DNA from 3 places in the Micromonospora sp. NPDC005197 genome. Region 2 is predicted to be linked to each of the others. Evidence: riboswitches for the same ligand, from Rfam matches in the RefSeq annotation. Region 2 holds a riboswitch; each other region holds the start of a gene.
What was found. Region 2 has a riboswitch for cyclic di-AMP ahead of ABZU46_RS04015 (NlpC/P60 family protein). Riboswitches for the same ligand answer to the same signal wherever they lie in the genome.

Region 1 (9,771 bases), on a different contig from region 2:
TGGCCCGCCAGTGGCCGGCCACCACCGTCCGCAACCACACCCGGTTGCGCGCCGAGCCGGACGGCCTGGTCCGGATCGACGTCGACATCACCCTGCGCGCGCCGACGCCCCTGTTCCGGTACGCCTTCCAACAGGCCCGCGCCGCCCACCTCGCCCTGGCCACCCGCCTCGGTGCGGCCCTCGACCGCCCCGCGTCATGATCGTGCCTCGCCGATCATGGAGTTGTGGTGGGCCACAAAACGCCCATACAACGCCAAGGCAGGCACCACAACTCCATGATCGCCGGGCCATCCAGCACGGGTTGGCCGGCCGGAGCCCTAACGCAACACTGTTGACTTCCGTGTTGTTGCGCGATCTTGTGGCGCGTTGCGTGCCGGGCTCGCGGCGGCGGAGGTATGGCGTGCGCCGGTGGGTCGGGCGGGTCGGCGGCCCCAGGGCTTGTACGTGGAGAGCACGGTCGCGATGATCATGAGGCTGGTCGACACCGCGGGCGCGATCACCAGGTCGGCGCGATCCCGGGCGGGGAGGGCGGCGCCCAGCGCGCTCGCGTGCCGCAGGTTCGGGGTGAGCAGGAACAGCACCAGCCCGACCATCACCGTGGTGATCACGAGCTTGACCAGCACCCACCGGTAGCGCACCAGGCCCCAGGGGGTGAGCAGCGCGCTGGCGACGCCGACGAGCCAGACGAGCACGCTCAGCGGCGCGAACAGCACCGTGCCGACGAGCCCGGCGACCGGATAGACCACGGCCGGGTCGGCGCCGCGCTGTGCCGCGATGCCGAGGGTGAGCAGCACCAGGTCGGCCCCGAGCCAACCGAGCGAGGTGATGAGGTGCAGGGTGAGCAGCGCCTTGCGGGTGGCGGGTGGGATTCGCGGCATACCCGACATGCTGCCGGCCCGGCCCGGCCGGGTCGTCCGATCACCGGCGGCGTCCGGGGTACGTCCGCTGACGTACCCGGGGCCGGCGCACCCGCTCGACGGTGCGCCGGCCACCGGTGGGGTCAGTACACCGACAGGTGTACGTGGTTGGTGTGTTCGCTGGAGGGGTCGCCGTTCCCCCCGCTGTACGACTTCCACCCGCTGCTGGGCAGCCAGATCTGCCTGTACCAGATCACGTAGAGCACGGCGAGCCGGTCGGAGTTGCGGATGAAGTACGCGGCCAGGTTGTTGCCGTACGTCTTGTCGCCGCCGGTGGCGTCCCCGCCGAAGCCGCCCTTCTGGGCGGCGAAGTCGCAGGCCCGGCCCTTCGGGTGTTCGCCGGAGCCGCCCGAGCGGTGACAGGAGACGTACCGGGTGAAGCCGGCGGCCTTCGCCTGGTTGAGGGCGTGCAGGGTGCGGGGGGTGATGCAGCCGCTGGCCGGGGTGGGGTCGTTGACGCTGCACGACTCGGAGGGCCAGGAGCCGTCGGAGTTGCGTGGCGCGGGCTGGGCGTTGGCGGTGGAGGTGCCCCGGTTGGAACTGGTGTCGGCAGCGGTGGTGCGCGGCTTGCTGGTGGCGACCGCCAGGGCCCGTTCGGCCTGTTCCTTGCGCTTGGCCATCACCTCGACCTGCTTGCGCTGCTCGCGGATCTCGCCGTCCAGGGCGGTGCGGGTGCGGTTGGCCTCGTCCCGGGTGGCGTGCAGGTCGCGCAGCACCCGGTCCTCGTTGGCGGCCACCACGTCCAGCGCGGCCGCCCGGTCCATGAAGCCCTCGGGGGTGTTGGTGTTGAGCAACGCCGAGACGGTGCTGAGCCGGCCGGTGCGGTACGCCACGCCGGCGATCTCGCCGACCTTGCCGTTGCGCACGGTCATCTCGGCCTCGGTGGTCTTCAGCTTGGCCGCGAGTTGCTGCTGGCGCTTGACGGAGGTGTCCAGGGCGCGCTTCGCGTCCAGGTAGCCCTTGCTGGCGGCCTCCAGTTGGGCCCGCAGCGCGGGGGTGCCGCCCTCCTCGTCGCCGTCGGGCGCCGCGGCGGCCCGCAGGCCGCCGGGGGGAGCGGCGGTGGCGGCGCCCACCGGTAGGGCGACGCCGAGGGTGACCATCATGACGATCAGTGCCGCGAGTCGGGCGGCGGGTGGTCGTGCTGGTGCCACTACGCATGTCCTTCCGTCAGCCGCCGACCGGGTTAGCTGACGGGTTCGGGACGGAAGATCCCTACCGCTGACGCGGATGCACCCCAGGAACGTGGTTCCCCGGTTCGCCCTCTCGGGTGATTAGGCGGCGGCCGCCACCGGCGCCGGGAGGGCGCCGCCGGGTGGTGGCCGGGGACGAGCCTACCGGGGCAGGTGGGACGTGTGCAGTCGATGTGACGGAAGGTGTCTGCGCCGCCACCGAAGATGACCGCAAAACGGTCTTTTCGTCAGATATGTGCTCACCACTCGATCGAACCGCAGGCGCCCGTGGCGGACCCGGGCTCGATCTGCAGCGTGGCGTGCTCGATGCGGAAGTCCTCCCGCAGGGCGGTACGCGCCGCGGTGAGCACCGTGCCGACCTCCCCGCCGGGCGCCATGATCAGGTGTGCGGAGGCCACCTCCATGCCCGAGGTGAGCGTCCAGACGTGCAGGTCGTGCACCTCCACCACGCCGGGCACCGCGGCCAGTCGGTCGTGCACGGCGGTGACCTGGAGGTGTTCCGGGGCGGCCTGCACCAGGATGCGGACGGCCGCGCGCCCCAGCCGCCAGGTGCGCGGCAGGATGAACACGCCGATGGCGACCGCGACCAACGGGTCGGCCCACCACCACTCGGTGACCGCGATGAGCAGCGCCGCGCCGATCACGCCGAGCGAGCCGAGCAGGTCGCCGAGCACCTCCAGGTAGGCGCCCTGGAGGTTGATGCTCTCCCGGGCGCCGGCGCGCAGCAGCGCGAACGCGATCACGTTCGCGAGCAGGCCGAGGACGGCCACCGCGAGCATCGGGCCGGTCAGCACCTGGTGCGGGTCGCCGAACCGGCCGATCGCCTCGATCACCACGTAGACCGCCACGCCGGAGAGCAGGACGGCGTTGGCCAGGGCGGCGAGCACCTCGAGGCGGTAGAGCCCGAAGGTGCGCTGCGGGTCGCCGGTGGCCCGCCGGGTGGCGGTGATCGCGGCGAGCGCCATCCCGATGCCCAGCACGTCGGTGAACATGTGCCCGGCGTCGGAGAGCAGGGCGAGCGAGCCGGTGTGGAAGGCGGCCACACCCTCGACCACCATCAGCGTCGCGAGCAGCCCGAACGCGGCCCAGAGTCGGCCCCGGTGCTGGTGGGCGGCGTTGGTGACCGACCCGTGGTGGTGGTCATGACCTGCTCCCACGAAATCCACCCTCCGTCGCCACCCGGGACCCGGTCAAATGTATGCTCACATCGCTATGTATGCAAGTGTACGGGCCGGCCCACCCTTCGACACCGCAACCCGCAGGTCAGCCGGTCGGGTCGATGGTGGTGAGCCGCTGGGTGGCCCGGGAGAGCGCCACGTAGAGCGTGCGTACGCCGGAGCCCGGATCGGCCCGGATCTCGCTCGGGGCGACCAGCACCACCCCGTCGTACTCCATGCCCTTCGCCTCCAGGCTGGTCACCACCTGCAGCCGCGCCGCGCCGAGTGAGCCGAGCCAACCGGCGACCTCGTCGCGGCGGGTGACCGGCGTGATCACCCCGACCGTGCCGTCCACCTCGGCCAGCAGGCCGGTGGCCGCCTCCACGACCGCGGTCTCCAGCCCGGCGGGCGGCACCACCAGCTCGACGGGGTCGATCCCGGTGGAGCGGACGGCGGTCGGCAGCGACAGGTCTGGGTAGAGCCGGCGGATCTCCGCCGCCGCCACCGCGAAGATCTCGGCCGAGTTGCGGTAGTTGGTGGTGAGCGTGAAATCGTGCCGCTTGCGCCGGCCCAGCGCCTGGTCCCGGGCGTGGGTCAGCTCCTGGGGATCACCGGTCCACGCGGTCTGCGCCGGGTCGCCCACGACGGTCCAGGAGGCCAGACGGCCGCGCCGTCCGACCATCCGCCACTGCATCGGCGAGACGTCCTGCGCCTCGTCCACCACCACATGCGCGTACTCCCGGTAGTCCTCCGGACGCTCCCGGGCCGCCGCGCGGGCGGCCCGCTGCCGGTCGCTGGCGGTGCTCAGCTCGCGCACGCCGCCGGCGAGTTGGAACGGGTCACGGCGGGCCCGCGCCGGCTGCATGGGCTTGCCGAGCAGCGCGTCCAACTCGTCCAATAACGCCACGTCCGCGATGGTCAGGCCCGCGGTGTCCAGATTCTGGTACGCGGCGGTGAGCAGCCTGATCTCCGCGCCGGAGAGGATGCCGCCGGCGTACCGACGCAGCCGATCCGGGCGGGCCAGCCAGCCGAGCACGTGTCGGGGGTGCAGGCGCGGCCACCACGCCTTGAGGAACTCCCGGAACTCCGGCCGCTCGGCGATCTCGCCCTCGAAGGCCCGGTGCTCGGGCAGCCGGGTGATGCCCACCGCCCGGGCCTGCGCCCAGAGCGCGGCGAACACCCCGTCGAAGCCGGCCCGGCGTGCCTCGTTGCGCCGGGCGCCACGGTGCAGCGCGCGGTCCCGGATCCGGTCCAGCTCGGCCCGGTCCAGCCGCAGCAGCGTGCCCCGGTAGAGCAGCCGCAGCTCACCCGGGCCGCCCGGCACCGCGTCGCGGGCTGCGCGCTCCAGCACCCGGCGCATCCGCAGCGAGCCCTTCACCGCCGCCACCTCGGGCGGGTCGGCGCGGGTGGCGGTCATTCCCGGAAAGAGGCTGCCCAGCGAGTGCAGGGTCGCCGTGTCTTCACCGAGCGAGGGCAGCACCGAGGCGATGTACTCGACGAAGACGGTGGACGGCCCGACCACCAGGATGCCCCCGCCGGCGTACCGGCTGCGGTCGGAGTAGAGCAGGAAGGCCGCCCGGTGCAGGGCGACCGCCGTCTTGCCGGTGCCCGGACCGCCCGCCACGATCGTCACCCCGGAACCGGGCGACCGGATGGCCTCGTCCTGCTCCCGCTGGATCGTCGCCACGATGTCGCGCATGCCCCGACCGGTGGCGCGGGACAGGGTGGCCAGCAACGCGCCGTCACCGACCACAGTCATCCCCTCCGGCGCGGCGGTCGGGTCCAGCAGGTCGTCCTCGATCCGGGTGACCCGCTCGGCGCGCGAGGAGATGGTGCGGCGACGCACCACGCCCAGCGGCTGCGCCGGGGTGGCCTGGTAGAACGCGGAGGCGGCCGGCGCGCGCCAGTCGACGACCAGCGTGGTGGCGTCCTCGTCGCGGATGCCGAGCCGCCCGACGTGCAGCACCTGCCGGTCGCGCAGGTCCAGACGGCCGAAGACCAGCCCCTCGTGCTCGGCGTCGAGGGTGTGCCGTCGCTGCGCGGCGTGGAAGACCATCGCGTCGCGCTCGACCAGCGCGCCGAACGTGCCGACCCGGGCCATCCGGTAGCCGTCCCGTTCGGCCCGAACCGCGGACTGGCGCAGCTCGGCCAGTCGGGCGTACACCCGGTCGAGGTGCCGTTGCTCGACGGCGATCTCCTGCTCCAGGGCGGTCTGGTCGGTCAACGCACGCTCCTTCGATGTCGCCGGCAGACGGCGCGAACCGCGCGGGCCAACCGCAGAAGGGTACGGCCCCGGGCCCGGGGCTTCGCGCCCGAGGTGCGGGAACGTGCTCAGCGACCCGTCCCGGTCGCGCTCGCGTCGTGCCCGTCGCGCGCCGGCGCGGCGAGCACCCGACGCAGTACGCCGGTCAGCGCGGCGTTCACCTCGTCCGGGCGCTCCATCATCAGCATGTGTCCGGCACCCGGACAGACGGTCAGCTCGGTGGCCGGCAGGGCGGCGGCGATCGACTCGGCGCACGGCGGTGGGGTCAGCCGGTCCCGGTCACCGACCAGGGCGGCGGCCGGCAGGTGGGCCAGCGCGGTGAGGGTGTCCAGCCGGCGCTGGGCGCCGATCGAGGCGCGGAAGCCGCCGATCGAGCGCAGCGAGGCGCGGGCCACCGCCGAGGTCACCAGCCGAATGTCGGAGGGATCACAGCGGTCGCCGAAGAGCATCCACCGGATGCTCGGTTGCAACGCGTTCAGCAGCGCCCGGGGCGCGCGCCACGAACCGCACCGGGCCAGGACACCGGCGCCCGTCGTCTCGGCGAGCCGGATCAGCCGGGCGATGCGCGGCGAGAGCCCGTAGACGGTGTGCGTGTGCCCCTCGGCGGTGGTCGAGACGAAGACCAGGCCGGCCGTACGGGCGGCGAAGTGGCCGGGGTGGCGGTGCGCGTACTCCATGATCGTCATTCCGCCCATCGAGTGCCCGACCAGGACCACCCGACCGGTCGGCGCGACCGCGTCGAGGACGGCGGCCAGATCGTCGCCGAGCTGGGCCAGGGTGGCCGTGGGCAACGCCATGCAGCTGGACCGGCCGTGGCCGCGCGCGTCGTAGGTGACCACCCGCACCGCGTCGCCGGCCGAGGCGGTCAGCGCGTCCACCTGCCGGTGCCAGCTGCGCCCGTCCAGCGTCCAGCCGTGCAGCAGGACGGCCGTGACCGGGGCGTCCGCAGGCCCCGTGACCTCCACGTGCAGCCGTACGCCGTCGGGCATACCGACCTCGAACCGCTCCGGCATCGCCACCTCCCCGGGCCGCCCCGGCCTCATCAGCACCGGGATACCCGGCGGTAACACCGGCTACCCGCCGAGACGCCACGCCAATCGCGCCGGGCGAACATTCCCGACCCCGCCCGTGACCGTCGGCGGCGAGCCAAGCTGAACGGCATGGAGGTGGCGGGACAGGGGCGGCAGGCCGGGGGTACGCCCCGCGCCGCGCTCGCCGAGCTGCTCGCCGGCAACCGGCGGTTCGTCAGCGGCCAACCCGTGCACGGCCACGACGTCACCGCCGCGGCGGCGGCCGCCTCCGGGGACCAGCAGCCGTACGCGGTGGTGCTCGGCTGCATCGACTCGCGGGTGCCGCTGGAGGCGATCTTCGACCAGACCTTCGGTGCGATCTGCGTGATCCGTACCGGTGGGCACGTGCTCGACCGCGCGGTGTGCGGCTCCATCGAGTACGTGGTCGGTCAGCTCGGCGTGCCGCTGGTGCTGGTGCTCGGACACGAGCGGTGCGGGGCGGTGGGAGCGACGGTGGACGCGCTGCGATCGGGGGAGCGGCCCGGCGGCTCGCTCGCTCACCTGGTCGACGAGATCGCCCCGGCGGTCACCGAGGCCGGGCTCGACGACCCGGCGGTGCATCCCCAGGCGATCCGCCGGCACGTCCGGCGTACGGTCCACGCGCTGCGCGCGGACGACCTGCTGGCCGGGCCGGTCGCGGCTGGTCGGGTGGCGGTGGTGGGCGGCCTCTACGACCTGAGCACCGGCGAGGTCGCCCTGCTCGACCCGACCTGAACACGCCGGACGCGAAACCGCCCGCCGGGAACTCCCGGCGGGCGGTCTGCTGGTGCTGCGGTGGGGGAGGGCTCAGCCCTCGAAGACACCGGCCGCGACCAGGCGCTTCTCGGTGGCCTCCCAGCCGTCGTTCGGGTGAACGGCAGCCAGGTTGTTGATCTCCGCCCGGATCTTGGCGGCGTGGCCGGCGGCGGCCAGCACCCGGATCTCCTCGACGAAGGCGTCGGAGTCGGTGCGCAGGTGCGCGGTCTTGCCGTTGGTCAGGTTGCGCACGTAGGCGTGCTTGCCGCCGTTGAGCGGGATGAGGTACTTGAACTCGCCCAGCACGCTGAGGGCGCCACCCTGGCCAGCCTGGCCGGCCCGGACGGACGCGCGCGCGGTCTTAGAGGTGTTGCTCGCCACGGAGGTACTCCTTGCAAGACGTACGGGAGGACTGGACGTCCGGGGGCTGTGTGCGGGTGACACTGAGTCGGCCCGCGAAGGTGTAACGCGGCAGAAGCCGCCGATGGAACTGTACAGGACCACGACATCAGGCTGGTCGTCGCGGTGTCCTGAGAGGCAACGGAGACCACCCGTCCGGCTATTCCGGCAGGCGTTTTTTCCGATTCCCTGGCGCACCATCCGTCACAGGAGTCATCATGTGTTGCAGCAACCACTCCGGTGGACGAGGTCGTAGGGGAAGACGCACCTCGCTCTCCGGGAGGTCACCGTGCCAACGCGTGGCGTCGTATACGTCCACTCGACCCCGCTCGCCGTGTGCTCGCACGTCGAGTGGGCGATCGCGCGCGTCCTAGCCGCGCCGGTCAACCTGCAGTGGACGGCTCAGCCCGTCGATCCCGGCGCCCGCCGGGCCGAGTGCGGGTGGACCGGCCGTCCGGGGACGGGCGCCGAGCTGGCTGCTGCCCTCCGGCAGTGGCCCATGATCCGTTTCGAGGTCACCGAGGAGCCGAGTCCCGGCGCCGACGGTGAGCGCTTCATGTACGTGCCCGCCCGTGGCCTCTTCCGGGCCACGGTCGGGGCGGCCGGCGACATCCAACTCGGCGAGGACCGGCTGCGGGCGCTGATGGCCTCCGCCCGGGCCCCCGAGGCGCTGTCGCACGCCCTCGACAAGGCACTCGGCACCGCGTGGGACGCTGACCTGGAGCCCTACCGGTACGCCGGTGACGGGGCGCCGGTGACGTTGCTCACCCGGGTCGGCTGACCTCCGCCACCGCCCCGCTGGCCAGACGCTCCCGGGCGCTGCGACCGGTAAGGTCAAGTTGCCCCGATAAGGGGGAACCTGGTGGGATGGGCGGGTGCCGATTCGCCCGCGACACGCCGGTGTCGCCGTCGCCGCCCTGACCGCCCTGCTCGTCTCCGGCTGCTCCGGCGCCCCGGACCGGCCCGACCCGACGCCCGGTCCGACCGGCGTCTCGGCGGCCCCGAGCGCTCCCGCAGCGACCCCGGCCGACGATCCGGCCGCGCGGGCCGCCGCCCTCGTCGCGACGCTCTCCGACGAGGACCTGGTCGGGCAGGTGCTGATGCCGTACGCGTACGGCGACTCGGCCACGAAGGTCTCGACCGGCTCCGTGGCCGGCAACCAGGCCCTCGCCGGCGTCGACACCCCCGCCGAGATGATCGCCAAGTACCGGCTCGGCGGGCTGATCCTGGTCGGCTTCAGCGCCGACGACCCGACCAAGGGCAACCAGGAGACCACCAACGTCGACAACCCCAAGCAGGTCCACGAGCTGACCACCGGGCTGCGGGGCGCCGCCGGACGGCTGGCCGCCGGCCCGGCGCCCTTTCTGATCGGCACCGACCAGGAGTACGGCGTCGTCACCCGGATCACCGACGGGGTCACCATCCTGCCCACCGCGCTCGCCGCCGGTGCGGCCGGCGACCCGAAGCTGACCGAGGCCGCCTGGCGGGCCGCCGGCGCCGAACTCGCCGCGCTGGGCATCAACGTCGACTTCGCCCCGGTGGCCGACGTGCTGGCCACCCGCAGCACGGTGATCGGCTCGCGGTCGTTCGGCGCCGACCCGAAGCTCGCCGCCGCGCAGGTCGGCGGCGCGGTCCGGGGCCTGCAGGCCAGCGGCGTCGCGGCCACCCTGAAGCACTTCCCGGGGCACGGCCACAGCGCTGACGACTCGCACAAGGACCTGCCGGTGCTCACCCAGTCCGCGGCGGAGCTGCAGAGCGGCGCGTGGCCGCCGTTCACCGCCGGGTTCGAGGCCGGCGCGATGGCCGTGATGTCCGGCCACCTGGACGCGCAGGCCATCGACCCGGGCACCCCGGCGACCTTCTCCCACAAGCTGCTCACCGACGTACTGCGCGGCCAGCTCGGCTTCCAGGGCGTGGTGATCACCGACGGGATGAACATGCCGCCGGCGAAGCGCTGGGCGCCCGGCGAGGCCGCCGTCCGGGCGCTGAACGCCGGCAACGACCTGATCCTCATGACCCCGAACGTCGGCCAGGCGTACG
Region 2 (9,771 bases):
GCGGGCCGGTGACTGGCTGGCGTACTTCGACCGGCACCTGCGCGAGCAGCCGTGGCGGGACGTGCTCGGCACCTGGTGGCCCCGACTGCTGCCCGGCATCGCCGCCGGCGCCACGCACGGGGTGATCCGGGTCGGGCACGCCGTACGCGCCCTGCACCTGCACGACGCGAACCCGCAGCGGCTCACCGAGCTGGGTCAGGCCCTCGGCTACTGGGCGGCCCGCTGGCAGCCGGTGCCCGGCGCCGAGCGGCTGCTCGCCTCGGTCACGTCGAACCCACCCGAGGCCCACCCGGACGCCGCCGGGCCGGACGTGGCCGCCGCGCTGGCCGGGGTGCCCCGGATCGACGACCAGACCGGGGGCATCCGGGATCGACTGGGTCGGCTGGTGGGCGTACCCCGATGGGAACCTGCGCTCGCGGCGCTGCGCCCCGCGCGGACGCCGACCGAGGCGGAGCGCGGGCTCGTCACGCTCGTGCACCGTGCCGGCCTCGACTACCTGCGCTTCGGGCACGCGGAGCCGGTCATGCTGGTGCACGCGGTCACCGCGCCGACCGCCGTGCTGCGTACCCTGCCGGCTCTCGACCGGGCGCTGTGGGCGCCGAGCCTCGCCGCGGCCTGGGCCGCGACGGCGGCCGTGACCTCGGTGTACGCCCCGACCGACGGGATCGCCCCGCCGTCGGTGACCGTCGCGACCCCGGCGGAGGTCTTTGCTCGCGCGGCCCGACACGGCGACGCGCACGTGGTCAAGCTCGCCGACGCGGTCCTCGACGCCCACGCGGCCAGCGGTGACCAGCGGCTGCTCGACGCCGCGGGCTACGCCGGGCAGCTGATCTGAGCAGCGCCGGACGAATTGCGGCGGCGGTGCCGGCCGCGCTGGCCTAGCCTCGGCAGGATGTGGCCTCGGATCGGTGACCTGCGCACGCTCACCCTCGGCACCCCCGGCGAGCTGCGGGCGAGCCTGAACACCCTGGTGCTGGCCGGCGTGAAGACCGCGACGGCCGGCCGGCTCGCCGAGTACGCGGAAGAGGGCGAGGAGTTGGAGCAGGTCGGCGAACGGCTCGCGCTGGTCGACGACGACGACGCGCTGGCCGGCGTCGTGGAGATCACCGGCGTCGAGGTGGTGCGCTTCGGCGACGTGCCCTGGGAGTTCGCCCGCGCCGAGGGCGAGGGTGATCGCTCGATCGAGGAGTGGCGGGCCGGGCACTCGGCCTACTGGGCGCGGCTCGGCACCCCCGTCGACGACGACACTCCGATCGTCTGCCTGCGCCTGCGACTGGTCTCCGGCGGCGAGGGCGGCGTGGCCACCGGAGACCTGGGCACCTGAGCCCTCGCTATCCGCGCAGCTCGGGCAGCAGTCGCGTCGCCACGTCGCCCAGGACGGCCTCGTCGCCGGCGTACCAACTGCTCGCTCGCGGCCAGTGCGTCACCACGTCGGTGAAACCGAGTTCGGCGGCCCGACCGACCTGGTCGGCGAAGAACTGCGCGCTGCTGAGCGAGAACACCGGCGCGGCGTCCAACGACAGGTAGCGGTCCAGCGTCGCCGGGTCGCGGCCGGCCTCGTCCAGCGTCCGGTCCATCCGCGCCGACAGGGCCGACACGGTGCCCCACCAGCCCTCCACGTCATCGGCGTCGGTGCCGGTGGTCACCCAACCCTGACCGAACCGGGCCACCAGCCGCATCGATCGCGGGCCGTTCGCGGCGACGACGAACGGCACCCGCGGCTGCTGGACACAGCCGGGGTTGTTGCGGGCGTCCACCGCGGCGAACCAGTCACCACGCCAGGTGGTGCCGTCCTCCCGAAGGACCAGGTCCAGCAGTTCGGTGAACTCGGCGAACCGGTCGACGCGCTGGCGCGGCGGCAGCGTCTCACCGCCCAGCACCGCCGAGTCGAAGCCGATGCCGCCCGCGCCCAGGCCGAGCAGCAGCCGGCCGTCCGAGACGTCGTCCACCGTGGTGATCTGCCGGGCGAAGGCGGCAGGGTGCCGGAAGTTCGGCGACGCCACGAGCGTGCCCAGCCGGATCCGGGACGTCACCGTGGCGGCGGCGGTCAGCGTGGTCATCGAGTCGAACCACGGGCCGTCGACCAGGTCCCGCCAGCCCAGGTGGTCGTACGTCCAGGCGTGGTCGAAGCCCCACTCGTCGGCCTGCCGCCAGCGACGCTGCGCCTGGGCCCAACGCTGGTCCGGGAGGATCACGATGCCAATCCGCATGATCGCCAGCCTAGCCGCGTCCGATGCCCCTGCTTCAGCATCGGCTACGCGCCCTCGGGCACCTGGCTCAACGGGCAAACTTGAGCCTCGCCCGCCCGTGGCGGGGCATCGCGGACGCTGGGCCTTCGCTACGGTTCGGCCGTGGTGGACCAGCGGTCACGGCGGGCCGACACGGTACGAGTCTTGGGCACCGTGTCGCTGATTGCCGGCTTCATGACGGCGCTGCTCACTTTGCTCTCCAGCACCGGCGGGCTCCAACCGCAGATCCTGGCCGCCTTTCTCATCCTGACCGGCATCGGTCTGCGGATCGAGGCGGCGATCATCGACCGCAGGCCATAACCCTCCCCCTGTGTGTCCCACGTCACAGTTGGCCGTGGTAGGGGCGTCCTGATCGGCTCCGACCTCGTTGCGAGCAGGCACCCGGTGGGCGCCACCCGAGGAGAGGTAAGAGGCGACATGACGAAGGTGACCGCACAGCTGTCGGTGTCGGTGGACGGCTTCTACGCCGGCCCGCTGTTCGACGGCGACGGCGACTGGATCGACTCGGCCGAGAGCGCCGGCTTCTTTCGGATCACCCGCTGGGCGACGGACGCGATGGCGTGGCGCGAGCGGCAGGGCTTCGCCGGCGGCGAGCAGGACGCCAACTCCGACGTGATGGCCGAGACGTTCGACGCGGCCGGCGCGTACGTCATGGGCCGGCGGATGGCCGACGGCGGTGAGGTGCCCTGGGGCGAGGAGCCGCCGTTCCGCGCGCCGGTCTTCGTCGTCACGCACCGACCCCGCGAAACCCTGCTGCGCGGTGGCGGCACCAGCTTCACCTACGTCACCGACGGCGTGGCCAGCGCCGTCGAGCAGGCGAGCGCAGTGGCCGGTGGCCGCAACGTCGCCGTGGCCGGAGGCGGCAGCCTGGTGCGGCAGGTGCTCAAGGCCGGCCTGCTCGACGAGTTGGAACTGCACGTCGTACCGGTCGTGCTCGGCACCGGTCTACGGCTGTTCGACGCGGACCTCGACCTCGGCGACAAGGAGGCCATCGAGCTGACGCCGACCCGGGTCATCCCCACCCCGCAGGTCACCCACATCCGGTACGAGGTGAGCGGTCGCGCCCCGCTCGTGCTCGACGACCGGGGCCGCGGCGGCGGCCCGACGGCGACCACGAACTGACCCGCGCATTCATCAACCTCACGAGGAGCTTTTCATGCCACAACTGTTGCGGGTGCAGTGCTTCAACGTTTCGCAGGACGGGTTCGGCACCGGCGAGGGGCAGAGCCTGGAACGGCCCTTCGGCCACGCCGACCCCACCCCGCTGTTCTCCTGGCGTTCCGCCACCGCCAGCTTCGTGTACCGCACGGAGCCGGGCGGCACGCGCGGCCTGGACGACTACCTGACCCGCGACGCCGAGTGCAACATCGGCGCGGAGATCATGGGTCGCAACAAGTTCGGCCCCCAGCGTGGCCCCTGGGAGAACCACGAGTGGCAGGGCTGGTGGGGGGACAACCCGCCGTTCCACACGCCGGTCTTCGTGCTCACCCATCACGTACGGCCGTCGTTCACCCTGTCCGACACCACGTTCCACTTCCTCGACGCCAGCCCCGCCGAGGCGCTGGCCCAGGCCAAGGAGGCAGCGGACGGTCGGGACGTACGCCTCGGTGGCGGGGTGGCCGTCATCCGCGAGTTCCTCGAGGCCGACCTGGTCGACACGATGCACATCGCCGTCGCGCCCGTCGACCTCGACCGGGGCGAGCGGCTGTGGGGGAGCCCCGACGAACTTCTCGACCGCTTCCACCTGGAGTCGGTGCCCAGCCCCAGCGGAGTCACCCATCTCCTGTTCTGGAGACGGTGACCGCCACTACAGGCGGGAGCCGTCGGCGCACAGATCTTGGACAGTTTCCGTTAGCAGCTAACGGAAACTGTCCAAGATCTGCGACCTGCGATGGCAGCGGCCAGTCCGAAGTCTTCGGTCGGGCCGAGGCGGAGTCCGGGCGGCGGTCCGGCAAAGGGCCCTTGACACATGCCCTAAGCCAGGCGGGAGAGGACCAGCAGCCGGTTGCCGTCCGGGTCGGTGACCCTGGCGGACCGCTCACCCCAGGGCTGGTCGACCGGCTCCTCGGTGACCGTCGCGCCACCCGCGCGCAGAACGTGCACGGCCGCGTCGCAGTCGTCGGCGTACACGCACAACTCCCAGCGGCGCGAGAGGGTGGGGTCGCCTGCATGCGGGTCGGCGGCCAGGCCCAGCTCGCTGCTGCCCAGCCGCAGGGCTACGAACTCCGGCTCACCGTCCTCCGGGAACCGGTAGGTCAGCTCGAAGCCGACGACGTCCCGGTAGAACGCGATCAACCGCGGCAGGTCGGGCGTCGTCACGATGGGAAAAGCCTCGGTGAACACGCGACCACCTCCTGACCGGACCCTAACGGGTAGGAGCGAGGCAGCCCAGGGACGTGCGCGCGCGGCAACATCGAAGGCGCTGACCGGGACTCTCGTCCTGGTCAGCGCCTCGGTCGTGGAGCGGGTGACGGGAATCGAACCCGCACTGTCAGCTTGGGAAGCTGATGTTCTGCCATTGAACTACACCCGCGGGCGGCACCACTGTACCCGAGTCGTCGAACCGGTGCACCCAGCCACCCCCACGCGCCGGCGGGACGCCGTCACCTCGGAAAAAGTTTCGTGACGGCAAGATATGGGCGTTCTCAAATGTGTCGATGGGTTGTAACGTCTGCCACACGTTTCAGCCACGGCGTGACACACCCCCTGTCACGCCGCCAGAAAGAGGTGGGCCCATGGGACTCCGTCCCAACCTGCTGACCCGGCGTGCCGCCGGTGTCGCGTCGACGACCCTCGCGCTGCTGCTCAGCACCGCTGCGGTGGGCGTCGTTCCGGCTGCTTCGGCCTTCTCCGCGGCGCCGGGCGGCGCCTGCGCGGAGCCGGCCGACAGCCACGCCAACGCTCGGGTGAAGCCCGGCGCGGCGGCCACGCACGACCCGAACGAGCTGACCGCGAAGCAGGTCCGCGAACGCGACGCCGACCTCGCGGCGGCGTTGCGCGAGCGCGCCAACTTCCGGGCCGGCGCCGGCGCCACGACGCTGGCCACCGTCACCATCCCGGTGGTGGTGCACGTGATCCAGGAGAACAGCACCCGGGCCGGCGGCAACATCCCGGACTCGATGATCACTTCGCAGATCAGCGTGCTCAACCAGGCCTACGCGGGCGGAACCGGCGGCGCTGCCACCGCCTTCGCCTTCCGGCTCGACAAGATCAACCGGGTGACGAACCCGTCCTGGTACCCGATCGTCAACGGCTCGTCGGCGGAGCGGTCGATGAAGTCGTCGCTGCGGGTGGGCGGCAAGAACACGCTCAACATCTACCTCGGCGAGCTGAGCGGCGGCCTGCTCGGCTGGGCGACCTTCCCGCAGCAGAACCTCAGCACCATGGACGGCGTGGTCGTGCTGAACGAGTCCCTGCCGGGCGGCACCGCCACCAACTACAACCAGGGCGACACCGGCACCCACGAGATCGGTCACTGGCTGAACCTCTACCACACCTTCCAGGGTGGCTGCGGCGGCTCCGGTGACAGCGTCAGCGACACCCCGGCCGAGGCGTCGCCGGCGTACGAGTGCCCGACCGGGCGGAACACCTGCTCGGCGACCGGCCTGGACCCGATCACCAACTTCATGGACTACACCTACGACTCGTGCATGTACCAGTTCACCCCGGGGCAGGCGAGCCGCATGCTGACCGCGTGGAACGCGTACCGCGCGGCGTAGCTCTCCTCGCGTACACCTGGTGCCGGCTCCGTCACGACGGAGCCGGCACCGGCGTTTTTTTGGACAGCAGGGCCGTGGTCAGGCGGCCGTGCACTGGACGTCAAGGCTGCGGCGGGTCGGGCGCGTCTGCGGTACGGCGACAGGCGCGGCCGGTGCGGGCGGGGCTTGCGGGTCCAGCCAGACCCGCACGGCCGGGCGGCTCGGGGTGACACCCGGAACGCCGGCGGCGTGCTGCTCGCGACGGGTCAACATCGCCACGTCGACGGTGAACTCGAACAGCCGCCAGTCGACCTGCGGCTCGGCCCGGGCGCTCTGCGCCAGTCGGGCCACCTGGACCGGGTCGGTGACCGGCCAGGCGTGGCCCGCCACGTACGCCTCGTCGTCGCTCTCCTCCGGAGGGAACGAGTGCAGCGCGTAGCGGCCATCCCGTTCGAGGTCGCGGCGCTTCGGCGAGTCGATGATGAAGCAGAAGAGACCCTCGTCGGTGATGACCGGGGAGACCGGATGGACCCGGGGCCCGCCGTCGGCGCGGACCGTGGCCAGGTAGCCGAAGCCCGGCCCGTACTGCTGCAGGAGAACGCGGATCCCGTCGGCGAGGCGGGGCTCGTCGGCGGCGAATTCGGACCAGGAAGCCATGCCGACATTCTATCGAACAAATGTACGAGCAGCGACCTCGACGCGCTGGTCACCGGCACCGAATCCGGCCGGTCCGGCCAACGCGGCTATGGTGGTCCGATGCTGCTCTCCGACCGTGACCTGGTCTCCGAGATCAAGGCCGGCACGCTGGGCCTGGAACCGTTCGAGCCCACCCTGGTCCAACCGTCCAGCATCGACGTACGACTCGACCGGCTGTTCCGGGTGTTCAACAACCATCTCTACACCCACATCGACCCGGCCATGCAGCAGGACGACCTGACATCGGTGGTCGAGGTGCCCGACGGCGAGCCGTTCGTGCTGCACCCGGGGGAGTTCGTGCTCGCCTCGACGCTGGAGGTGATCTCGCTCGGCGACCAGCTCGCCGGCCGGCTGGAGGGAAAGAGCTCACTGGGCCGCCTCGGCCTGCTCACCCACTCCACCGCCGGGTTCATCGACCCGGGCTTCTCCGGTCACGTCACGCTGGAGCTGTCCAACGTGGCGAACCTCCCGATCACCCTCTGGCCGGGCATGAAGATCGGCCAGCTCTGCATCTTCCGGCTCTCCTCGCCGGCCGAGCACCCGTACGGCTCGGTGGTCTACGGCTCGCGCTACCAGGGGCAGCGGGGGCCGACGCCGAGCCGCTCCTGGCAGAACTGGCGTGCCTGGCCGACGCGATAGATAGCGGACGACGAGGGCCCGCCGCGACGAGATCGCGACGGGCCCTGCTGCGTCCCGCGTTGGTCAGCCGGGACGGCCGTAGCTGTGGATCGGCCCGTCGTCGACCTTCTTCATCTTGATCGGCTGACCGGCCTGGGAGGCGTGCACCACCCAGCCGTTGCCGACGTACATGCCGACGTGGTGGATGTCGCTGTAGTAGAAGACCAGGTCGCCGGGGCGCAGATCGCCCCTGCTGACGTTCTTGGTCACCCGGCTCTGCGCGGCGGCGTTGTGCGGCAGCGACACACCGGCCTTCGCCCACGCGGCGAGCATCAACCCGGAACAGTCGTACGAGTTCGGACCCTCGGCACCCCACACGTACGGCTTGCCGATCTGGGCACAGGCGAACTTGACCGCCGTGCCCGCGCCGCCGCCGGGGTAGCTGGCCGGGCAGGGCGCCGGACGCAGCGGACCGCCGCCACCATTGCCGTACACCTTGAGGCGCAGCTTCTGCAGCCGGTCGATCTCGTCGTTGATCTGCTTCTTCTTCGCCGCCAGCTGCGCTTCGGTCCGGGTCAGCTGGGCCACCATCTCGTCCAGCGGCGCCTTCTGCCGGGCCAGCTCGTCGCGGAGGTCGGCGACCTGACGGACGTCCTCCTGCTGGTTGTGGGCGAACCGGTCGAGCATCTCGAGCTGCCCGACCACCTCGCCGGGCGACCGGCTGCCGAGCATCGTGTTGACGGTCGACAGGTTCTCGCCCATGTACGCGCGCACGGCCAGCGCGCTTACCTTGTTCATCGCGGCGTCGACCTGGCGCTCCAGGGGCGCGATGCGGGCGGCGAGCGCGTCGGCCTGCCTGCGCTTCACGGCCAGGTCCGCGCGAGTGGCGTTGTGCCGTTCGATGACCGGTTCGAGCTTGTTCCAGTCGGCGTCGATCTGGCGCTCGATCTCGGCGACGGACGGATCCGCGTGCGCCGCCGTGGCGCTGCCCGTCAGGACGACGGCTACGCCGACCAGGGCGGCGAGGGCGGTGGTGAAGCGGGACCAGCGTGGACGCGGCACTGTCGACGTCGGGTCGGCCGAGGCCGACCGTTCGGACGACGGCCGCGGGGCATGGAGGGCCACCGGGGTTCCGTACTCCTTCTTCCTGACCGCCTACCGGGTTAGCTGACGGGTTCGGGCGGGAAGTTGGCGCCCTACCGCATTGGCTGCGGATTCACCCCGGGGGAACCTGGGTCCCCGGCTCGCTCGCAAGCGACTCGGCGGTGTCGGTCCGTTACCGCCCGGGATGGGCAGACCTGCTACCGGGCCGACAAATGACCAGAGTAGAGACGGCCGTTACCGATCCGCAACCCGTGCGGCCGTGACACTCCGTACCGATTGGAGGAGGTCACCGAGCGTGCGTGAAGCTTTCTTTCGATGCAGTTTGATATATGGAAAGGTATTGACGCGGACTCCCGACCGGCGCGAAGGTGACCACACCGTTACCAGTCAAATCTAGGGGGTTCGATGGAACGTCCAACCCTGTCCGCCGGCCGGCGCGCATCGCTCGCGGTCGCCGTGGTCATCGCCACGGCCGCCGTACCGCTGAGCGCCGGCCCCGCCTCCGCCGCACCGGCCGCCGACCGTCAGCAGCAGTACGCCGCCGCGTCGACCGAGTACGGCGTGCCGACCGCCGTGCTGCTCGGGGTCTCCTACCTGGAGTCCCGCTGGGACAGCAACGCCGGCACCCCGAGCACCAGCGGCGGCTACGGACCGATGCACCTGACCGATGCCCGCCACGTGGCCGCCCTACCCGCGCGCGGCCACCACGACGCCGGCACCGAGGATCCGCGCGGCGACGACTCCCGTGCCGTCCTGGCACCCGCGCCGGCCACGGATCCCGCGCCGCCCACGGCTGCGACGCAGACCGTCGACGCCGCCGCCGCGCTGACCGGCGCCGCCCCCGAGGCGCTGCGCAGCGACGCGACGACCAACATCCGGGGCGGGGCGGCGCTGCTGGCCGCGTACCAACGGGAGGTGGGCGCCCCGGTCGGCGCCGGCACCGACCCCGCCACCTGGTACGGCGCGGTGGCCCGCTACGCCGGCGCGGACAGCGCCGACGCCGCGGCGGCCTTCGCCGACGAGGTCTTCACCACCATCGGCGCCGGCGAGACCCGCGTGACCGACGACGGCCAGCGGGTCACGTTGCCGGCCCGCGCGGTCCAACCCCAGCGTTCCTGGCTGGACCGGCTGGGCCTGCGACGACTCGCCCGCCCGGACGGCCTGGAGTGCCCGCGGACCGTCTCCTGTGAGTGGATCCCGGCACCCTACGAGGCGTTCGGCGACGGCGACTACGGCAACCACGATCTCTCCGACCGGCCCGCCCGGCAGAAGATCGAGTACATCGTCATCCACGACACCGAGGCGAGTTGGGCGACCACCCTGAAACTCGTCCAGGACCCGACCTACGTGAGCTGGCACTACTCGCTGCGCTCGGTGGACGGGCACATCGCCCAGCACGTCAAGAC
Region 3 (9,771 bases), on a different contig from region 2:
CCCCACCTCCGTGCCCGCCGGAGGGTCGGGCCAGGTGCCGACGGACCGGCCCGGTCCCAACGGCCGGAGGGCCGGTTCGGGGGTCAACGTATGAAATCTAAATCACGCATATCTTGACGCATCTTGCGGTGCGTGTGACCGTGGAGCCCGAGCCAGCGCCCACCGCCGGCCCGACTGAAAAGCCTCTTGAGCAGGTCAAACGCGTGGAGACGAGGTGCGGGGATGAGCCGTTCCGGTACGCCTGGCGGGCAGCCGGGCCCGCAGCGGGCCGCCGATCGAGCGCCGACGCCGACCGAGCCGGCCCGAGCGTACGCCGAGCTGGCCGCGGGCAACCGGCGCTTCGTCAGCGGGGCGCCGCGCCACCCCAACCAGGACGCCGGGCACCGGGCCGCCGTGGCCGACGGGCAGCACCCGTTCGCGGTGATCGTGGGCTGCTCCGACTCCCGCCTGGCGGCTGAGATCATCTTCGACCGGGGGCTGGGCGACCTCTTCGTGGTCCGTACGGCCGGACACACCGCGGGCCCGGAGGTGCTGGGCAGCGTGGAGTACGCGGTGACGGTGCTCGGAACCCCACTGGTGGTGGTCCTCGGCCACGACTCGTGCGGTGCCGTGCAGGCCGCCCGTGAGGCGGCCGCCACCGGCGTCGCGCCGCCGGGGCACCTTCCCGCGGTGGTCGACGCGGTGCTGCCCAGCCTGCGACGTGCCACCGCCGAGGGCGTGGACGACGTCGACGGCATCGTCGACATCCACATCGCGCAGACCGTCGAGACGCTGCTCGGGCAGTCGCCCGTGCTGGCCGACGAGGTGGCGCAGGGGCGGTGTGCGGTGGTGGGCATGTCGTACCGGCTCGCCGCCGGTGTGGTGCGCGCGGTTACCCCCGCACCGGCGGGTGCCGCGACGTTCGACGCGCCCGGCGCCTCGGACGACCCGGCAGCTTCCGCCGCCGCCTGACGCGGACCGCCCCGGCAACTTCCGCCGCCTGACGCGACGAGGGCCGCCCCGCCTGCTGCGGGACGGCCCTCGACTTCTTGGCACCGGGTCAGAGCAGCGACATGTGCACGTGGTCGGTGTGGTTCGACGGTCCGCTGTACGACTTCCAGCCGGTCGCCGGGAACCAGATCTGCCGGTTCCAGATCACGTAGTAGATGCCGAGGCGGTCGGCGTTGCGGATGAGGAACGCGGCGACGTTGTTGCCGTACATGCGGGTGTCGTTGTTGTGCCACGGGCTGAAGCCGCTCTTCTGCAACGACCAGTCACAGGCGCGGCCCTTCGGGTGCTCGAACGGGCCACCGTTGCGGTGGCAGCCGACGAACCGGTTGAACCCGGCCCGCTTGACCTCCTTGTACGCGTGCAGGGTGCGCGGCGTGACACAACCGGAGGTGGTGGGGTCGTCCTCGCTGCATGACTCGGCCTTCCAGTCGCCGTCGGCGGTGCGACCCGGGCCGATCCGGGCGACCGGCGAGACGGCGTCGACCAGACCGCCGGTGAAACCCTGACCGCCGACCAGCGCGAGCGCCTTGTCCGCGTCGCGTTTGTCCTTCGCCATCAGGGCGGTCTGCTTCTGCTGCTCGCGGACCTCCGCGTCGAGGGCCAGCTTGGCCTGCTCGGCGCGGGTCTTGACCGTGTTGACCTCGGCGAGCTTCTTCTCGTTGACCATGTTCATCTCGTCGAGCGCCGCGGCCCGTCGGACGAACGAGTCCGGGGCGTCGCTCTCCAGCAGCATCGCGATCGCGCCGATCCGCCCGGTCCGGTACGACTGGGCGGCGATCTGCCCGACCTGCGGGGCCAGCGCCTCCAGGTCGGCCTTTGCCCGCTCGACCTGCAACGCCAGCTCAAGCTGCCGCTTCTTGGACTTGTCCAGCTTGGACTTGGCCGCCACGTAGTCCCGGTTGGTCTGCTCGATGACGTCGTTGAGGAGCTTGGGTTCGTCTTCCTCTTCGTGCCCGGACGGTGTGGGGGTCGTCGGGGCGGCGTGGGCCGGGAGGGGCCCGGCGAACACGGTCAGCGCAGCGAGCACGGCCACCACGGGTGTCAACCAGCGGCGTAGGGGTGCCGTCACAATGTTCCCTTCCGTCGACCGCCGACCGGGTTAGCTGACGGGTTCGGGGCGGAAGTGGCCCCTACCGCTGTCGCGGATTCACCCCACGTACCTGGGTCCCCGGCTCGCCGGTTGGCGATTGGGCGGTGGCACCGCAGGCGCCGCTGCGCGCCTTCGTCGGTGACCGGCAGCGAGGTTACCCGAGAGTCCACCGCCTGAGCTACGTCCTGATGCCGACTAAAAGCGTCATTTCGCCATGGCGTTGAGTGACCAGTGACGCGGTTCTCAGGGCGTAGGCCCGATCCGGTCACGCTGAGGAGTGTCACCATGCCGTATCCGTGCTCCTGTTCGGCTCTGGCCACCCGGTGGTGGCGGTGGATGGGGGTGCGCTCCGCTCCGGGTCGGGCCCGTCGGACCGACCCGCTGGCGGGGAGCTGAGGGCGGCCAACGCCTCCGTCCGGTCCGGACGGGGGCGCGGCGTCAGGACGTCGGCGGCCGCGTCCTGCGCCGGCGTCGACCCGGCCGCGGTCACCACGGCGGCGAGCCCGGTGGTGAGGGGTACGGCGGCGATCAGGCCGAGCGTGGCGACCGCGCTGCGGACGATCTCCTGGGCGAGGAACTCGCTGGTCAGGATCTGCCCGAGGGGGCGGGTGTCGGCGGTGAGCAGAAGCAGCAGCGGAAGTGAGGCGCCCGCGTACGCCAGGACGATGGTGTTGACCGTGGAGGCGATGTGCGCCCGGCCGACCCGGGTGGCCGCCCGGTAGAGCTGCAGCCGGCTCAGGCCGGGGTTGGCGTTCGCCAGCTCGGTGACGGTGGCGGCCTGGGTGACGGTCACGTCGTCGAGCACCCCGAGTGAGCCGATGATGATCCCGGCGAGCAGCAGGCCACGCAGATCGACATCGGCCTGGAACATCGACAGCGTGGTGGCGTCCTCGCTGCCGAAGCCGGTCAGGTGGGTGGCGGCGGTGGCGATGGTCGCGAGCACGCCGGTGAGCACCAGGCTGCCCAGGGTGCCGAGCACCGCGACCGAGGTCTGCGCGGTCACCCCGTGTGTCAGGTAGAGCACCACGAACATGATCAGGGCTGCGCCGACCACCGCCACCAGCAGCGGTGACCGGCCGGCGCTGATGCCCGGCAACACGAAGGTGAGCAGGATGGCGAAGCTGGCGGCCAGCCCTGCCAGCGCGGCCAGGCCCCGCCACCGGCCGAACGCGACGATCGCGGCGGCGAAGACCACCGCGAGCCATACCAGCGGCTTTCCGCGCTGATGCTCGGCGATGTTCCAGCTGCTGGTGGCGGGATCGGTCGGGTCGGTCAGCTCGACCAGGACGACGTCGTCGCCGACCTCGATCCGCGGAGCGCCGGGCCCGGCGGGGACGGGCGTCTGCACCTGCTGGCCGGCGCTCGGCCCGTCCTCGATCCGTACGTCCACGGTCCCGCACGGCCCGATGGCCGGCGTGCCCGCCGGGTTGGCCGACGGTGGGCAGGGTTCGGTCACCACCCGGGTGACCGTGCCGTGGTGGCGCGGCGCGTCCGTGCCGCCGCCGGTCTGCGGCGCCCCGTCCCGTGGCCAGAGCACCACGGCGGCGACGACGGTGGCCACGAAGAGTGGCACCACCGTCGCGACGAGGATCCGCCGGACCCGGGGTGGGACGGGCGGAGCGGTACGGCTGTGGTCGGAACCCAATGCGAGAACTCCCAACGATCCGGTGCGGGGTACGTGCCGACGGGCCGGTCGGTTCACCTCCGCCGGTCGAACGCGGTGCCGGGCGCATCGGATTGCCGGCTGGCGACCCGGTGATCACACAGGGTGAGCCGTCGGACCGGCCGGTCGGCGGAGGCGCCGCGCCGTGGCGGCGCCGGTGCCCGACTGGGCGGTGGGGTCCGGTAGGCCATCGCCGGAAATGCTAGCCAGCCGGACCGGGTGTCGCAGGTCGTGGCGGAGTGTCGGATGGTCGAACCGCCCGCGCGGCGTCGCCCGGAGCGGCATGTTGGAGTCATGCCCGCGTCCGAGCCCGCCCCTGAGCAGGCCGCCGACCAGAGCCAGCACGCGACGCCGGCCGGCCACGATCAGCACGCCGGCCCGGAGAGGCACGCCGGCCAGGACAAGCACGCTGGCCACGACAAGCACGCCGGCCACGACCCGGCGATGTTCCGCCGCCGGTTCTGGGTCTGCCTGGTGCTCACCCTGCCGGTGGTGCTGACCAGCCACCTGGTGGTGGACGGGCTCGGGCTCCGGTGGGACGTTCCGGGCCGCTCCTGGGTCGGGCCGGTGCTCGGATCGGTGATTTTCCTCTGGGGTGGCTGGCCGTTCCTGGTCGGTGCGGTGCGGGAGATCCGGGACCGGGCGCCGGGAATGATGCTGCTGGTCGCGATGGCGATCACGGTGGCGTACTCGGCGTCGTTGGCCACCAGCCTGGGCGCCTTCGACCTGGACTTCTGGTGGGAGTTGGCCGCGCTGGTCACCATCATGCTGCTCGGGCACTGGCAGGAGATGAAGGCCATCGGGCAGGCCCGGGGGGCGCTGGCGGCGTTGGCCGCGTTGCTGCCCGACGAGGCCGAGCGCGTGGCGGCGGACGGGCAGGCCGAGCCGGTGCCGGTCGGCGCGTTGCGGGTGGGCGACGTGGTGCTTGTCCGGCCCGGGGGTCGGGTGTCGGCGGACGGCCGGATCGTCGATGGCGACGCCGAACTGGACGAGTCGATGATCACCGGTGAATCGCGGCCGGTGGCCCGGTCGACGGGCGAGCGGGTGGTGGCCGGCACGGTCGCCACCGACTCGGCGATCCGGGTCCGGGTCGAGGCGCTGGGTGACGAGACCGCGCTCGCCGGCATTCAGCGCATGGTCGCGCAGGCGCAGCGCTCGGGTGGGCAGGCCCAACTGCTGGCCGACCGGTTCGCCGCCGCGCTGTTCTACGTGGCCGCCGGCACCGCCGTGGTGACGCTGGCGGTCTGGACCGCGCTCGGTGATCCCGACCAGGCGGTGGTCCGTACGGTCACCGTCCTGGTGATCGCCTGCCCGCACGCGCTCGGCCTGGCCATCCCGCTGGTCGTGGCGCTCTCCACCGCCCTGGCGGCGCGGCGCGGGATCCTGGTCAAGGACCAGTTGGCGCTGGAGCGCATGCGGACCGTCGACGCGGTGCTCTTCGACAAGACCGGCACGCTGACCCGGGGTGAGCACGCGGTGAGCGACCTGGTGACGACCCAGGGGCTGGAGCGGGAGGAAGCGCTGCGGATCGCCGCCGGCGTCGAGTCCGACAGCGAGCATCCGCTGGCTCGGGCGATCGTGACGGCGGCCGGGTCCGCCGGCCCGGCGCGTGCCACCGGCTTCCGGTCGCTGCCGGGCCGCGGCGTGCGGGCCACCGTCGACGGTACGGAGTACGCGGTGGGCGGCCCGGCGTTGCTGCGGGATCTGGGCCGAGCGCTCCCGGACGACCTGAAGGCGGCGACCGGCAGATGGTCGGCGCGCGGGGCCGTGGTGCTGTACCTGGTGCGGCTGCCGGGCACCGTGCTCGGGGCGTTCGCGCTCACCGACGAGGTGCGTCCGGAGGCCCGGCAGGCCGTCGCCGAGCTCCGTGCCGAAGGCGTCCGCACCATCGCCATGATCACCGGCGACGCGCGGTCGGTGGCCGAGTCGGTGGCAGCCGATCTCGGTTTCCGGTCGGGGGTGGACGAGGTCTTCGCCGAGGTGCTGCCGGCCGAGAAGGACAGCCGGGTCGCGGAGCTCCAGCGGCGAGGGCTGACCGTGGCGATGGTCGGCGACGGGGTGAACGACGCGCCGGCGCTGGCCCGCTCCGACGTCGGCATCGCGATCGGGGCGGGGACCGACGTGGCGATCGAGTCCGCCGGGGTGGTGCTGGCGTCGTCCGACCCGCGCGGTGTCGGTGCCGTGGTCCGGCTCTCCCGGGCGTCGTACCGCAAGATGCGGCAGAACCTGGCCTGGGCCGCCGGCTACAACGTGGTGGCGTTGCCCCTGGCGGCCGGGGTGCTCGCCTGGGCCGGGGTGGCGTTGAGCCCGGCGGTGGCGGCGGTGCTGATGTCGGCGTCCACCATCGTGGTGGCGCTCAACGCCCAGTTGCTCCGCCGGGTACGCCTCGACGCGGAGCCCGACTGACCGGCTCAGCCGCGTTTCATGAGTCGGCCGACGGCCGCCATCATCTCGGTGGCCATCTCGTCGGCCCGGCCCTCGGCCGCCCCCTCGTGCATGCAGTGCCGGGCGTGCCCGTCGAGCAGGCCCAGGGCCACCTTGTCGAGCGCGGCCTGGATCGCGGAGATCTGGGTGAGGACGTCGATGCAGTAACGGTCGTCGTCGACCATCTTCTCGATGCCCCGGACCTGCCCCTCGACGCGGCGGAGCCGCGCGAGCAGCTGGTCCTTGCTGGCGGTGTAGCCGCGGATCGGCGTGGGTGCGGTCATGGCGACGAGGATAGCGTACCCCTGGGGGGTATAGGCTGGCAGGCGACGAAGGGAGAGATTCGATGGTCGACACGACGTTCCAGGTGCGGGGCATGACCTGCGGGCACTGCGTCAGCGCGGTCAGCGCCGAGGTGGGCGCCATCGCCGGGGTGCGCGACGTGCAGGTGGATCTCGCCACCGGCCGGGTCACCGTCACCAGCGAGCAACCCGTGGACGCGGAGTCCGTCCGGGCGGCGGTCGACGAGGCCGGTTACGACCTCGTCGAGGCGTGAGCGGGAAGCCCGGGATGAACACGGTGACCAGAATGGGCGGGTTCGCCCTCGGTCTCGCGGCGGTCTTCGGCGCGGCGTACGGGATCGGCCGGGTGGTCGACCCGGCCGCCCCGGTCGCCGAGAGTCGGCCCGACGGCGGCGTCGCCCACAGCTCGGGCCCCACCGCGCGCGACGAGGTGACCGACCGGACTCCCGGCGGTCTGCTCGTCTCCGACCGTGGCTACACGCTCGTTCCGGTCGCCGCTCCGGCCGGTGAGTTCGCCTTCCGGATCGGCGGGCCGGACGGCCGCCCGGTGATTGGGTACGACGTGGCACACGACAAGCGGATGCACCTGATCGTCGCCCGGCGGGACCTGTCCGGCTTCCGCCACGTGCACCCCGACCTCGCCCCGGACGGCACCTGGCGGGTCGACACCCCGCTGGACGGCCCGGGGCAGTGGCGGGCGTTCGCCGACTTCACGCCGACCGGGGGCGAGGCGCTGACCCTCGGGGTGGACGTGACCGTCCCCGGTGAGCTGACCGAACGGCCGCTGCCCGCCCCGGCCACCAGCACCACGGTCGACGGCTACACCGTCACCCTGGCCGGCGTGCCGCAGCCCGGCCGCACCTCGTCACTCACCCTGAGCGTCAGCCGCGACGGGCGACCGGTCACCGACCTGGAGCCCTACCTGGGCGCGTACGGGCACCTGGTGGCGCTGCGCCGGGGCGATCTCGCGTACCTGCACGTACACCCGGACGGAACACCCGGCGACGGGCGCACCCGGCCCGGTCCGGAGGTCACCTTCCTCGCCGAGGTGCCCTCGGCCGGCAGCTACCGGCTCTACCTCGACTTCCGGCACGGCGGGCGGGTGCACACCGCCGAGTTCACCGTCGTCGCCGGCACCGCCACGACCGGGGGCGACCCCACTCCGAGCGGGCCGGCGCCGACCGAGCACGGCACCCCCGGCCACGGGCACAACTGACGGGACCAGACGATGACCACCACCAGCAGACCACTGCCCGAGGCGCCGAACCGGATCGAGCTGGCCATCGGGGGAATGACCTGCGCCGCCTGCGCCGCCCGGATCGAGAAGAAGCTGAACCGGATGGACGGGGTGAGCGCCACCGTCAACTACGCCACCGAGAAGGCCACCGTCCGGTACGTCGACAGCGTCACCCCGGACGACCTGATCGACACGGTGCAGAAGACCGGCTACACGGCGGCCCTGCCGGCACCGCCGACGACCGAACAGCCGGTCGACCCGCTGCGGGGTCCGCGTACCCGTCTGTGGGTGTCGGCGGTGCTCAGCGTGCCGGTGGTCCTGCTGGCCATGGTGCCGCCCTGGCAGTTCGACTACTGGCAGTGGCTCTCGCTGACCCTCGCCGCCCCGGTGGTGGTCTGGGGCGGGCTGCCGTTCCACCGGGCCGCGTGGACCAACCTGCGGCACGGCGCCGCGACCATGGACACCCTGGTCTCGCTGGGCACCCTGGCCGCGTTCGGCTGGTCGCTCTGGGCGCTCTTCCTGGGCGACGCCGGCATGCCCGGGATGACGCATCCCTTCCGCTTCGCCATCACCCGCACCGACGGCGCCGGCAACATCTACCTGGAGGCGGCTGCCGGGGTGACCGTGTTCATCCTGGCCGGCCGCTACTTCGAGGCCCGATCCAAGCGGACCGCCGGGGCGGCCCTGCGCGCCCTTCTCGAACTCGGCGCCCGGGACGTGGCGGTGCTGCGCGACGGGGTGGAGACCCGAATCCCGGTGGACCGGCTCGTCGTCGGTGACCGGTTCGTGGTCCGCCCCGGCGAGAAGATCGCCACCGACGGGGTCGTCGACGAGGGCACGTCCGCCGTCGACGCCAGCATGCTGACCGGCGAGTCGGTGCCGGTCGAGGTCGGCCCGGGCGACGGCGTGGTCGGCGCCACGATCAACGCGGGCGGCCGGCTGGTCGTCACCGCCACCCGGGTCGGCGCGGACACCCAGCTCGCCCGGATGGCCGACCTCGTCGAGCAGGCGCAGAGCGGCAAGGCGGCCGTGCAGCGGCTGGCCGACCGGATCTCCGGTGTCTTCGTGCCGATCGTCATCACCCTCGCGGTGGGCACCCTCGGCTGGTGGCTCGGCACCGGAGCCGGTCCGACCACCGCGTTCACCGCCGCGGTGGCCGTGCTGATCATCGCCTGCCCGTGTGCCCTCGGCCTGGCCACGCCGACCGCGCTGCTGGTCGGCACCGGTCGCGGCGCCCAGCTCGGCGTGCTGATCAAGGGACCGGAGGTGCTGGAGTCCACCCGTCGCGTCGACACCGTCGTGCTGGACAAGACCGGAACCGTGACGACCGGCCGGATGACCCTGGTGGACGTCGTGCCGGCGAGCGGCGAGGACCGCGCCGAGCTGCTCCGGCTCGCCGGGGCCGTGGAGGCCGCCTCCGAGCACCCGATCGCCCGGGCCGTCGCCGCGGGCGCCGCCGAGGCCGGAGCGCTGCCCCCGGTTACCGGCTTCGCCAACCTCGAAGGGCTGGGCGTCACCGGCACGGTCGACGGTCGGACCGTGCTGGTCGGCCGGCTCCGGCTGCTGCGCGAGCGCGGTGTCGACGTACCGCCGGAGGTCGATCTGGCCGTGCGTGACGCGGAGGCCGCCGGGCGTACGGCGATCGTCGCCGGCTGGGACGGACGGGCGCGGGGCGTGCTCGCGGTCGCCGACGTGGTCCGGCCGACCAGCCGGACGGCCGTGGCCCGGCTGCGCGCCCTGGGGCTCACCCCGGTCCTGCTGACCGGGGACAACCCCACCGTGGCCGGGGCGGTCGCCGCCGAGGTGGGCATCGACGAGGTGATCGCCGAGGTGCTGCCCGCCGGCAAGGTCGACGTCGTCCGGCGGCTCCAGGCGCAGGGGCGGTCGGTGGCGATGGTCGGCGACGGGGTGAACGACGCGCCGGCGTTGGCCCAGGCAGATCTGGGGCTGGCGATGGGCACCGGCACCGACGTGGCGATCGAGGCGTCCGATCTCACCCTCGTCCGGGGCGACCTGGATGCGGCGGTGGACGCCATCCGGCTGTCCCGGCGCACGCTCGCCATCA

Region 1: another riboswitch for cyclic di-AMP. It lies ahead of ABZU46_RS18925 (hypothetical protein); the one in region 2 lies ahead of ABZU46_RS04015 (NlpC/P60 family protein).
Region 3: another riboswitch for cyclic di-AMP. It lies ahead of ABZU46_RS07130 (hypothetical protein); the one in region 2 lies ahead of ABZU46_RS04015 (NlpC/P60 family protein).

What each region holds. Positions count from the first base shown of each region.
Region 1 covers NZ_JBEXHY010000056.1:3,632-13,402, forward strand. The annotation lists gene ABZU46_RS18915 (SRPBCC family protein) at 1-200, shown strand, start outside; gene ABZU46_RS18920 (hypothetical protein) at 318-878, opposite strand; gene ABZU46_RS18925 (hypothetical protein) at 1,001-2,020, opposite strand; cyclic di-AMP (ydaO/yuaA leader) riboswitch at 2,074-2,205, opposite strand; gene ABZU46_RS18930 (cation diffusion facilitator family transporter) at 2,347-3,264, opposite strand; gene ABZU46_RS18935 (AAA family ATPase) at 3,371-5,488, opposite strand; gene ABZU46_RS18940 (alpha/beta hydrolase) at 5,596-6,540, opposite strand; gene ABZU46_RS18945 (carbonic anhydrase) at 6,688-7,311, shown strand; gene ABZU46_RS18950 (hypothetical protein) at 7,384-7,713, opposite strand; gene ABZU46_RS18955 (DUF3145 domain-containing protein) at 8,021-8,512, shown strand; gene ABZU46_RS18960 (glycoside hydrolase family 3 N-terminal domain-containing protein) at 8,607-9,771, shown strand, end outside.
Region 2 covers NZ_JBEXHY010000005.1:107,415-117,185, reverse strand. The annotation lists gene ABZU46_RS04070 (hypothetical protein) at 1-835, shown strand, start outside; gene ABZU46_RS04065 (ASCH domain-containing protein) at 893-1,324, shown strand; gene ABZU46_RS04060 (LLM class flavin-dependent oxidoreductase) at 1,332-2,210, opposite strand; gene ABZU46_RS04055 (hypothetical protein) at 2,352-2,549, shown strand; gene ABZU46_RS04050 (dihydrofolate reductase family protein) at 2,667-3,371, shown strand; gene ABZU46_RS04045 (dihydrofolate reductase family protein) at 3,406-4,050, shown strand; gene ABZU46_RS04040 (VOC family protein) at 4,224-4,592, opposite strand; tRNA gene ABZU46_RS04035 (tRNA-Gly) at 4,709-4,782, opposite strand; gene ABZU46_RS04030 (zinc metalloprotease) at 4,985-5,968, shown strand; gene ABZU46_RS04025 (pyridoxamine 5'-phosphate oxidase family protein) at 6,047-6,604, opposite strand; gene dcd (dCTP deaminase) at 6,704-7,282, shown strand; gene ABZU46_RS04015 (NlpC/P60 family protein) at 7,346-8,386, opposite strand; cyclic di-AMP (ydaO/yuaA leader) riboswitch at 8,400-8,536, opposite strand; gene ABZU46_RS04010 (N-acetylmuramoyl-L-alanine amidase) at 8,771-9,771, shown strand, end outside.
Region 3 covers NZ_JBEXHY010000012.1:12,500-22,270, forward strand. The annotation lists gene ABZU46_RS07125 (carbonic anhydrase) at 223-951, shown strand; gene ABZU46_RS07130 (hypothetical protein) at 1,040-2,059, opposite strand; cyclic di-AMP (ydaO/yuaA leader) riboswitch at 2,064-2,194, opposite strand; gene ABZU46_RS07135 (YibE/F family protein) at 2,361-3,725, opposite strand; gene ABZU46_RS07140 (heavy metal translocating P-type ATPase) at 4,188-6,149, shown strand; gene ABZU46_RS07145 (metal-sensitive transcriptional regulator) at 6,155-6,451, opposite strand; gene ABZU46_RS07150 (copper ion binding protein) at 6,514-6,723, shown strand; gene ABZU46_RS07155 (hypothetical protein) at 6,738-7,685, shown strand; gene ABZU46_RS07160 (heavy metal translocating P-type ATPase) at 7,698-9,771, shown strand, end outside.